DNA from 3 places in the Paenibacillus sp. FSL R5-0378 genome. Region 3 is predicted to be linked to each of the others. Evidence: predicted binding sites of a transcription regulator. Region 3 holds the regulator's gene; each other region holds the start of a gene.
The links. The regulator LexA, encoded in region 3, represses DNA repair genes until DNA is damaged. The targets are predictions, from matches to a motif close to CGAACATATGTTCG.

Region 1: MKY74_RS26600 (DNA polymerase IV) is a predicted target of LexA. The motif match lies at 2,070-2,083, and genes of this name have one in related genera.
Region 2: recA (recombinase RecA) is a predicted target of LexA. The motif match lies at 1,755-1,768, and genes of this name have one in related genera.

What each region holds. Positions count from the first base shown of each region.
Region 1 covers NZ_JBBPAY010000001.1:5,727,977-5,731,258, forward strand. Annotated here, with positions in the region: gene MKY74_RS26595 (hypothetical protein) at 156-656, opposite strand; gene MKY74_RS26600 (DNA polymerase IV) at 653-1,921, opposite strand; gene MKY74_RS26605 (SOS response-associated peptidase) at 2,224-2,898, shown strand; gene MKY74_RS26610 (cupredoxin domain-containing protein) at 3,026-3,282, opposite strand, start outside.
Region 2 covers NZ_JBBPAY010000001.1:3,349,450-3,352,731, reverse strand. Annotated here, with positions in the region: gene MKY74_RS15745 (regulatory protein RecX) at 1-464, opposite strand, end outside; gene recA (recombinase RecA) at 624-1,685, opposite strand; gene MKY74_RS15735 (competence/damage-inducible protein A) at 2,023-3,282, opposite strand, start outside.
Region 3 covers NZ_JBBPAY010000001.1:5,324,491-5,327,772, forward strand. Annotated here, with positions in the region: gene MKY74_RS24590 (HAD family hydrolase) at 1-151, opposite strand, end outside; gene MKY74_RS24595 (hypothetical protein) at 191-706, opposite strand; gene MKY74_RS24600 (DUF896 domain-containing protein) at 944-1,126, opposite strand; gene MKY74_RS24605 (LysM peptidoglycan-binding domain-containing protein) at 1,228-1,608, opposite strand; gene lexA (transcriptional repressor LexA) at 1,848-2,474, shown strand; gene MKY74_RS24615 (response regulator) at 2,570-3,282, opposite strand, start outside.

The DNA of each region.
Region 1 (3,282 bases), 400 kb from region 3:
GAATCCCGGCGGCTGAACCTGGTAATTTCTGCTGTACGCTTCCTATCCATCGTTATGGCCACAGCGGCCTGGATGTCCGCCGATCCTGATCTCGCCCAGATACGACACGGCCAAAAGCCCGTTGTCTCCCAGACAAGACAACGGGCTCCATTCGGTTATTTCTGCTTATGATCCTGCAGACGGGCGTACAATGCCGTAATCAGCCGGTCCGAGTACCGTCCGATTCTTACGCTGACCTCCGTGCGCATATAATCCCGCGTGATCGTGAAGGTATCCTCATACCCATGAAACGAATACCGGTACCAGATCATCTGGGTGTCCTTTCCCTCCTGGGTCAGATCGATGCGCTCATCGAGCATGGTTTGCTCCACCTTGGACAAATCCTTCTGGATGTCCTGCAGCAGGACCTGGGCCACCTTCGAATAAAGGTGTTTCAAAGCCTCGCTTGACGCCTCGATCGCCTGGATCCGCTTCTTCACAATCGATATCATGACCGGCAGCAGGATTCTGTCCCGCATCAGCTCCAGGTCCTCCCTGCGGGGCGGCCGGTGCTCCTCCGGCTGCTGCGAGCGCCGCTTCAGCAGTTCCTCCCGGTGCTGTGGCAGCATCATGCGGCTGGATTCCCAAATCCCGTTATTCTCAAGCTTCTTGCTCATTTATAATGCCCCCCGATTTTCATGGACCGCTCCGCCGCCTGGCCGGCGCCCGTAAGGGAAGAGGCTCTTACGATCGCCATGCTGCCGTACCGCTGCTTGATATGGTCCGTCGCCTTTTCCAGAGCCCGCAGCCGCTCCTGGTCTTCAAACAGCGTCAGCTGGTAATTCCGGTCGTCGCTGAGCTCGCTCAGCATGACCCCGGCACGCCTAACGGGCATGCGGTCCCAGTGCTTATAAAAAATCGTTTTTACGGCTTCATACACCTTGTTCGTGTTGTTCGTGGGATCCGGCATTTTCATTTGCCGGGAAAAGCCTGTCGGCGCGTCATAAGGGCTGCACATGCAGCTGACCGTGACGACCGAACCCATATATCCCTTCCGGCGGCAGTCGCGGCATACTTCTTCCGTCAGCTCCAGCAGAATCGTGTCGACCTCCTTGGGGATGGCGTAGTCCCGGGGCAGCGTCATCATATGCCCGACCGATTTGGGAGGCTTGTCGAACGTTTCCGGGGTCACCTTGCTGTCGTCCATGCCGTTGGCGGTGCGCCACATCACTTCGGCCTGGATATCCGACTGCTTGCCGAACCGCGCCCGGAATTTATCCTTCAGCTGGGGAAGAGGCGTTCTCGCCACATCCCCGATCGTCGTCATGCCGAGCTTGGCAAAATGGGCCGTCATGCGCGAGCCCACTCCAAACATTTTATGGACCGGCTGCGGCCACAGATTCTTCTCGATGTCGGCTTTGGGCAGTATAAAAATGCCCTCCTTGTTCTTCTTCGCCCAAATGTCGGTGGCGATTTTAGCCAAAATTTTGTTCGAGCTGATGCCGACCCGTACCCAGACTCCCGTCTCCTCCATCACCTTCTGCTGGATCGACTTGGCAATGCTCACGGGGTCGCCGAAGAGAGCCAGGCTGCCGGTCACGTCCAGAAACTGCTCGTCGATGCTGAATATTTCGACCAGATCGGTATATTCCTCGTAAATCCGGGTAATCTGAAGCGAGACATCGATATAATGCTGCATTCTTGGGCGCATAATGACGAGATCCGGGCACTTCTTGAGCGCCTCCCCCAGCCGCTCGGCGGTCGATACCCCGTAGCTCTTGGCGATCGGGCATGCGGCAAGAATGATGCCCGATCTGCGCATCGGGTCTCCGGCAACGGCGAGCGGCCTGTCTTTATACTCCGGATGATCCGCCTTCTCTACGCTTGCATAAAAGCTCTGACAATCGGCCAAAAATATAATTCTCTCCTTTGATCTGCTCAAGCGCACACACCCTCCACATCCACTTTGGCATTTCGTTAAACCGGTTTGGGCCGGGCAGCTCCGAGAAGCTCCAGCTCCCTAAAGACCGCTCGTCGAAAAAAACGATCCGGGCCGCTTCCCTCTCCACGAAGCATGCTCACTCGGTAAGCGAACGTATATTCGTATTATATACCAAACACATGTTCTCTATGCAAATGTATTTTTTGACAGCCTTCCCTTGCTGCTGGCAGACAGGCTGGCGTAAACCGGCATCCCGCGGTACACTGTTTACAACGATCATTCCACAAAAGGGGGAGTGCCTGATGTGCGGCCGTTATACACTGACCGTGTCGATGGAAGAATTGATGCTGCGCTATGAGCTTGAGCTTGCGCTGAACTTTCATCCCCGTTACAATATCGCTCCGGCGCAGAACGTACTGGCCGTCATTCATGATGGAAGCAGCCTTCGCGCCGGTCAGCTTAAATGGGGGCTGGTCCCGTCCTGGGCCAAGGACAGCAGCATGGGGAGCAGGATGATCAACGCCAGAAGCGAAACGCTGGCGGACAAGCCGGCCTATAAGCTGCCTTTTGCGAGGAAGCGGTGCCTGATCCCCGCCGACGGATTTTATGAATGGATGAAAACCGACAGCGGCAAAGTCCCTTACCGGATTACCCTCCGGGGTGGGGGAATCTTCAGCATGGCCGGCCTCTACGACACCTGGCTGCAGGAGGACGGCAGCAAGCTGAGCACCTGCACAGTCATCACTTCCGGGCCCAATGCGCTGATGGCGCCGATCCATGACCGGATGCCCGTCATTTTGCGCCCGGAGGACGAAATGGCCTGGCTGGACCGAGGGCAGACGGACGTAAACGCCCTGCAGAAGCTGCTGGTTCCCTATTCTGCCGAGGAAATGGAAGCTTACCCGGTCGCAAGGACGGTCAATTCGGTTAAAAACGATACGCCCGATTGCATCGAACGGGTGCCGGAAGGCGCGTAACCGTTTTATATGCAAAAAAAGCGCCGCCTTGCGCGAACCTTTACGGTCCGGCTGGGCGGCGCTTTCTCGATTCTGCCTCCTGTGTCGTCAGAAGGCAGTCCGGTGCTCCATCATCTGCCAAGTCAATTTATTCAACAATCAGGGTCCCCTTCATATCGCTGTGGCCGGCACCGCACATGACGGAGCAGTGGAACTCATGCTCACCTGCTTGATCAGCAGTAAATTCTGCCGAGCTTGGCTTCTGCAGGTCCACGTTGAAATCGGGAATGGCCAGACCGTGGTTTCCATCTTTGTTCTCCAGCGTAATTTTGACTTTTTCGCCCTTTTTGACCTTGATCTCGGATGGCTCAAACTTAAAGTTTGACGCCGTCACCTTAATTTCTT
Region 2 (3,282 bases), 2.0 Mb from region 3:
TGCGCCCACTGCCTGGCATAGCTTTCGTCGTCCACCAGCCTTTCTTCCACCAGCCGGTTCAGCGCATACTCAATCGATCCCGTTTCGATGCCTTTCTGCCGTAGTTTCATTTCAATTTCCTTGCGTGTCCGTGGCTTCCGCTCCAGCGCCTTTAAGCCTTCGACATAAGCCTGCTGCCGCTCGTCCGCTACGACGATTTCCTCCAGTTCCTGCTTCGTAAAGGCGTTCCCCTTGACCATCCGGTACTTCACGAGGACGTCTTCGTGGACGGAAAGGGTGTAGGGTCCGAACGATATCAAATAACGCCCTCTCGGCTTGGCCAGACGCTCTACCTCCGTGATCCAAAGGGTTTCATCGTCCGGGAACCCGGCCAGTCCTTCATGAATTCCCTGTTCTTCATGGATTTCCTGCTCTTCATGAATCCCTTGCCCTTCCTGATGTTCATGGCTATTTCCTTTTCGCATCTCTCTCACATCCCATCACGTGTTCAATGTAAGTCGTATAACTGAACCGCATTCTTAACGTACTCTCTATATGAGAAAAGACGCCCAGTGACAGGTCATCACGGAGCGTCCTCATTATAGTCTCAATTCATTCACGGAATACGATTTCAAACGATAACCCTATTCCAGCTCTAACAATTCCTGTTCTTCGCGTTCCTCGGCCGCTGCTTCCTCTGCGGTCGGCGCGCTCACCGTCGTCGTCAAATTGCTTGCCTCACGGATCTTGTTCTCGATCGCTTCCGAAATAGGCTGATTTTCTTTCAGGAACTGCTTCGCATTCTCGCGGCCCTGACCCAAGCGCTCGCCTTCATAGGAGTACCAGGCACCGCTCTTATTGACGATATCCAATTCCGTACCGATATCGATAATGCTGCCTTCCTTGGAAATGCCTTCGCCGTACATGATGTCGATCTCCGCCTGCTTGAACGGAGGAGCCACCTTGTTCTTGACGACCTTGATCCGCGTCCGGTTACCCACGACATCATTGCCCATCTTGATGCTCTCAATACGGCGTACATCCAGACGAACGGAAGAATAGAACTTCAGGGCACGGCCACCCGGAGTCGTCTCCGGATTCCCGAACATGACGCCGACTTTCTCACGAAGCTGGTTGATAAAGATCGCGATCGTCTTCGACTTCGCAATCGCACCGGACAGCTTACGCAGTGCCTGGGACATCAGACGAGCCTGCAGACCTACGTGGGAATCACCCATTTCGCCTTCAATTTCCGCTTTCGGTACGAGCGCGGCAACCGAGTCCACGACGATAATATCAACGGCGCCGCTGCGTACGAGGGCTTCCGCAATTTCCAACGCCTGCTCACCGGTGTCCGGCTGAGACAGCAGCAGCTCGTCAATGTTGACGCCAAGCTTGTTGGCATACGACGGATCAAGTGCATGCTCCGCATCGATGAAAGCAGCTTGTCCACCGACCTTCTGTACTTCAGCGATGGCATGGAGGGCCACCGTCGTCTTACCGGAAGATTCCGGTCCATATACTTCAATAACGCGGCCTCTTGGAAGTCCGCCAATACCAAGTGCTATATCTAGAGCCAGGGAGCCGCTGGGAACAACTTCCACCTGCATATGTGTCGACTCACCGAGTTTCATGATCGAACCTTTACCGAATTGTTTCTCTATTTGACGAAGCGCCATTTCAAGCGCAGCACGACGATCTGACAATAAACTCACATCCTTCACCGTTTATACTATTATGATACCTTGTTTTGGAACGTTTGCCAAGCATTTTTTCGAACATACATTCGTTTTTTTTTGCCGGGCATTCTCCTCTCATCATCATGCCGCCGTACCTTAAACCAACCGCCGCAAGGAAAACCCGCCAAATGTGGGGGTCCCCTGTGGGCGTTTGTTCTTCTATGATGATCGGATGCAAGAGTCCGAACTGGAACAGGCTTCCACCCCTATTCCAACCATAAGAAAAAGAACCGCGGCAAACTTATTTTTTGCACGGTTCTTCCGTATGGTTATATTATACCGCCTGGCCAGCGGCTGCACAACTTCAAACCTGATCCTTGGACTCCCCGGTGGCCCGATCGGTAGATACCAGTCTTTGCCACAACCGGTACAGCAGCGTTTTGACCGAGCGGACTCGGATCGTTTCGCGGTTGCCGTTCAGCTTCAGCTCAAACACTTCGGTCTTCTGCCCGCGCTGGGCGATCCCGACGTACACGAGGCCGACCGGTTTGCGTTCGGAATACCCCGGCCCCGCGACACCCGTAACGGATAAGCCGAAGTCGCTGTCCGTGATCATCCGCACGTTTTCGGCAAGCACTTCGGCCACTTCGGCGCTCACTGCTCCCGGTGCGTCGTCTCCCTCCAGCAGCGCATGCGGGACATGCAGCAGCTTCTCCTTCATTTCGTTGGAGTAGCAGACGATCCCTCCCACGAACATGGTGGCGCTGCCCGGAATGGATGTGATGCTCTCCATCAGCATGCCTCCTGTGCAGCTCTCAGCGGCGCTCAGCGTAATCCCGCGGTCCGCCATCATGTCAACGATGATCCGTTCGATCGGCACGTCCATGCTGGCGTACATATGGTCTGCGAGACGGCTTTGAATTTGCCCCTGCATCGCATTCAGTTTCTCCATGGCTTCCTGCTCTGTAGGCGCTTTGGTGGAGATGCGGACGGTCACTTCACCCTCCTTCGCATAAGGAGCGATCGTTGGATCGGTCTGTCCGTCGATCAGGTCCAGAAGCCGATCCTCCAGCAGCGATTCGCCGATGCCGGCAAACTTGAGCATTTTGGAGTAAATCGGCATTTCGTCGGTCAGGGCATGCTGAAGGAGCCACGGCTTCGCCTGCTGGTCGAACATCGGCTTCAACTCTTTTGGAGGACCCGGCAGAACGATGTAGAAGTTATCCTCCTGGGCAAGCGCGAGTCCGACGGCCAATCCTGTTTCATTCGGCAGCGGCGTGCTGCCGTCGATGACGAGCGCCTGACGGCGGTTGTTCTCCGTCATGTTGATCCCCCGCCCTGCGAAGAATCTTTCGATTTGATCCATCGCCAGCCGGTCAATGTGCAGGGAGCGGCCGACATGCGCGGCCAGGGCATCCTTGGTCAGGTCGTCCTGGGTCGGGCCGATGCCTCCGGTCAGGATCAGGATATCCGCGCGCTGCGAAGCAAGCTCAATGGCGCCCTGAAGCCGCGAGGCGTTATCGCCGACGACCGTCTGGTAATAGACGTCTATTCCCATTGCCGCAAGCTCCTGCGACAAGTACTGCGCGTTGGTATTCACGATTTGTCCAAGCAGCAGCTCCGT
Region 3 (3,282 bases):
CCTCATTGCGGACCGCTTCCTCCAGCTCCTTGGCGTCAATGCCCTTCGCCATGGCGGCCGTCTCGCATACCGCTTCAAAGGATTCCTTCACGCTGCGCTCATCCCACAACAGCGTATCGTCCAAATCGAAAAAAACAGCTTGTACCGGCATCCTCTTCCATCCTCTCCATCTGCTATCTCTTATATTTGTTTATTTTTCCAAAGGGATATTGTGGGTCTGTGCAAAACGCTCCAGACGTTCCCCTATGGCATCGGTATCGTAGCGGTTGATCAGGCGCGTGAACACCCAGTTGCCGCCTTTGCCCTTCGGCTCAATCACGACAGAGCCTTTGGCCAGCTTGATCTTGGCGATATTGTCTGCGGTCAGTCGCCGATCCCGGTTGAACTTGATCGTCGATACGGCGTTTTTCTCCACGCGCAGGAAAGGTCTGCGCAAAAAGATCATCAAGCCCAGGAACACGTACATGGCCATAATGATCCAGGTCATGCCGCTGTTTCCCGCCGTACCCTCCTGTCCGAGCATTCCGAGCAGGAAGTAAACCGCGGCCAGAGCGACCATCGTAATCGGAAGCACATAGTTTCTTCCTTTATAAATGTCAGCCGATGGACCTCCCGTGCTATAGATGGATGGCTTTCCCTCTTTCTTTCTCTGCTTGTTCAGCTGCGCTGAATTTTTTCTTACCTGTCTTTCCCATGAACGGGCCATTCACGAACCTCCTCAAAATGCTTTCGGCTATATAGTTATTTACTTCCTCATATATAACGGCCCAATACTGCTTACAGCAATTATTCCTGTAGTTTCACATTCTATATAATAGAAAGCAAATGAAGGAAAACTTGGTGCGCTTACATAGAAGCATTCTGTTCTCGGTAGTGAGCCATACAAAACCTTGAGTCAGTCTATACCATAATCGAATGTATGAGTCTAATCCAGCAGCGGGTGTTATTTCTTCTCTTCATCCACCCATTCAATCGAGTCCAGCTGCTGTCTGAAATTTCTGCGGACATTCTGAAGGTATCTCTCACGAAGCTTGGCCCGTTCTTCGATTTCCTCTTCGGTTAAACCGGATTCCTTTTGCTTGCGCGCAAGCTCATTAATTCTCTCTACAACGCTGTCGATATCCATACAATTACTCCTCCAATATTCAAGTCATACCTAACTTTGCCATGATAAAAAGAGCTTGTCAAGGTTCACACCTTTCCAAGCTCTTGATCATTTATCTTCTATTAATATTGTGGGAGTGCCAATACTTCTCCGGCTTGAATTTCGCTGCTGGTTAAATCGTTATACTTCTTCACCGCCATAATGTATGCGCGGATATCCATGTCTTCCGGCTTATGGGCAGAAGCGATTCCCCACAGCGTATCGCCTTGCTGAACGATGACATTTTTCTCTAACCGAACATCATCCGAGGTTCCCGCGAATACGCGAACGACACCTGTGCATCCCACCAAAATAATCAGGGCCGCCAAGATCAGTTTGATCAAAGCAGGGCCTGGCACGAAGGACTGTACTTTCTTCAACCAAGGAGATGCTATAGCTTCATTGATGGATGGGTTAACGGATGAGTTATTATAAATACTTTGGTATGTAGTGTGCTTCAGCATAAATATTACGCCTCCAAACGTTTGTTCTTGTTTTATGAGAACAATATAACACGAACATTTGTTTTGTTCAATACTTTTTTCGAACAATTGTTCCTATGTTTTTAGAGGCGGGTTTCCTTCATTCAGAAGCCGTAAAAATCCCGCTCCATCAAAGCAAAATCATTTAGAACTTATGTTTGTACGAACGGCAGTTCTATGTTATAATTTTACCAAACGTTACTAAATGGGGTTGATGGGGAATGTCAAAGATATCTAGCCGGCAGCAAGCGATATTGGAATTTATCAGAAATGAAGTCCGCGCCAAGGGTTATCCTCCGTCCGTCCGTGAGATCGGTGAGGCGGTAGGGTTGGCTTCCAGCTCGACCGTACACGGCCATTTGGACCGACTGGAGAAGAAAGGCTTGATCCGCAGAGACCCTACGAAGCCTCGTGCCATTGAACTGTTGGGACAAGAAGAATCCGAGAGCAGCAATCTGTTCACGCATACGATCGCCAGAGTTCCCGTAGTAGGCAAGGTCACAGCTGGGGTGCCGATCACGGCAACGGAGAACATTGAAGATTACTTCCCTCTGCCGCAGCACTATGTCGGAGATGAGAAAGTATTTATGCTTTCCGTCGTTGGAGACAGTATGATTGAGGCGGGCATTCATAACGGTGACTACGTCATCGTGAGACAGCAGCAGACAGCCGATAACGGGGACATCGTCGTTGCCATGACGGATGAGGATGAAGCAACCGTGAAGACGTTTTACAAGGAGAAGGACCATATCCGGCTCCAACCGGAGAACCCGGCTTACGAACCTTTGCGTCTGAACCATGTCACCATTCTGGGCAAAGTCGTCGGGCTGTTCCGCGATATTCACTAGCAGATGATGCTGGACAAGCAGCAATAGAGCCCTTGCTCTTCCTTACTCAGGAAGGTCAAGGGCTCTTTTCGGCGTTGGGATCAAGGCAGGATGATTCAGGTGGGACACACCTCACGTGAATCCGCCGTTTGCTCCAGACGGTACTCCGTCGGCGTTTTTCCCGTTTTTTTGCGGAACACCTGGGTAAAATGCTTGACGTCCACATATCCGACTTTGTCCGAAATGTCGGCCAGCTTTAAATGCGTTTGCAGCAGCAGCTTGGAGGCTTGTTCGATCCTCAAATTGGTGACGTATTCCTTGAAGCCGCTTCCCGTCTTCTGCTTAAACAGCTGGCTGAAGTAGACCGGATTCAGGAACACGACCGAAGCTACCTTTTCCAGGGACAGATCCGTATGGTAGTGCGCTTTGATGTACTGCACCGCAACCTCGATCGCTCGGTTACCGCCCGGGTTGTTGTATTCGTACTCCAGCGATGCCGATTCCTGGCGCATCCGCCGCACTTCCTCCGGCACCCGGTGAATGTCTGTGATGAGTCCCGTCGACTGAATCTGGAAAGGCACCTTGACGAATCGTTTCAAGTTAGCGCGCAGCTCATCCGTCAGGCGTTTCATGCCTCCCTCTTCCCCCAGCGAGACGAGGCCGATCAGGCTCGTTTCGTCCATGCTTGTCACAAATCCGCAGCCGTGCGCTTCAATCAGCTCACCAAGCACATTTTCAATAATAAAATGCTCCAGATGCACCGGTGCGTCGCTCTCCATCTTAACCATCACCAGTTGGAATGCGGGGTAGCTCTCAATTATAGACGCGA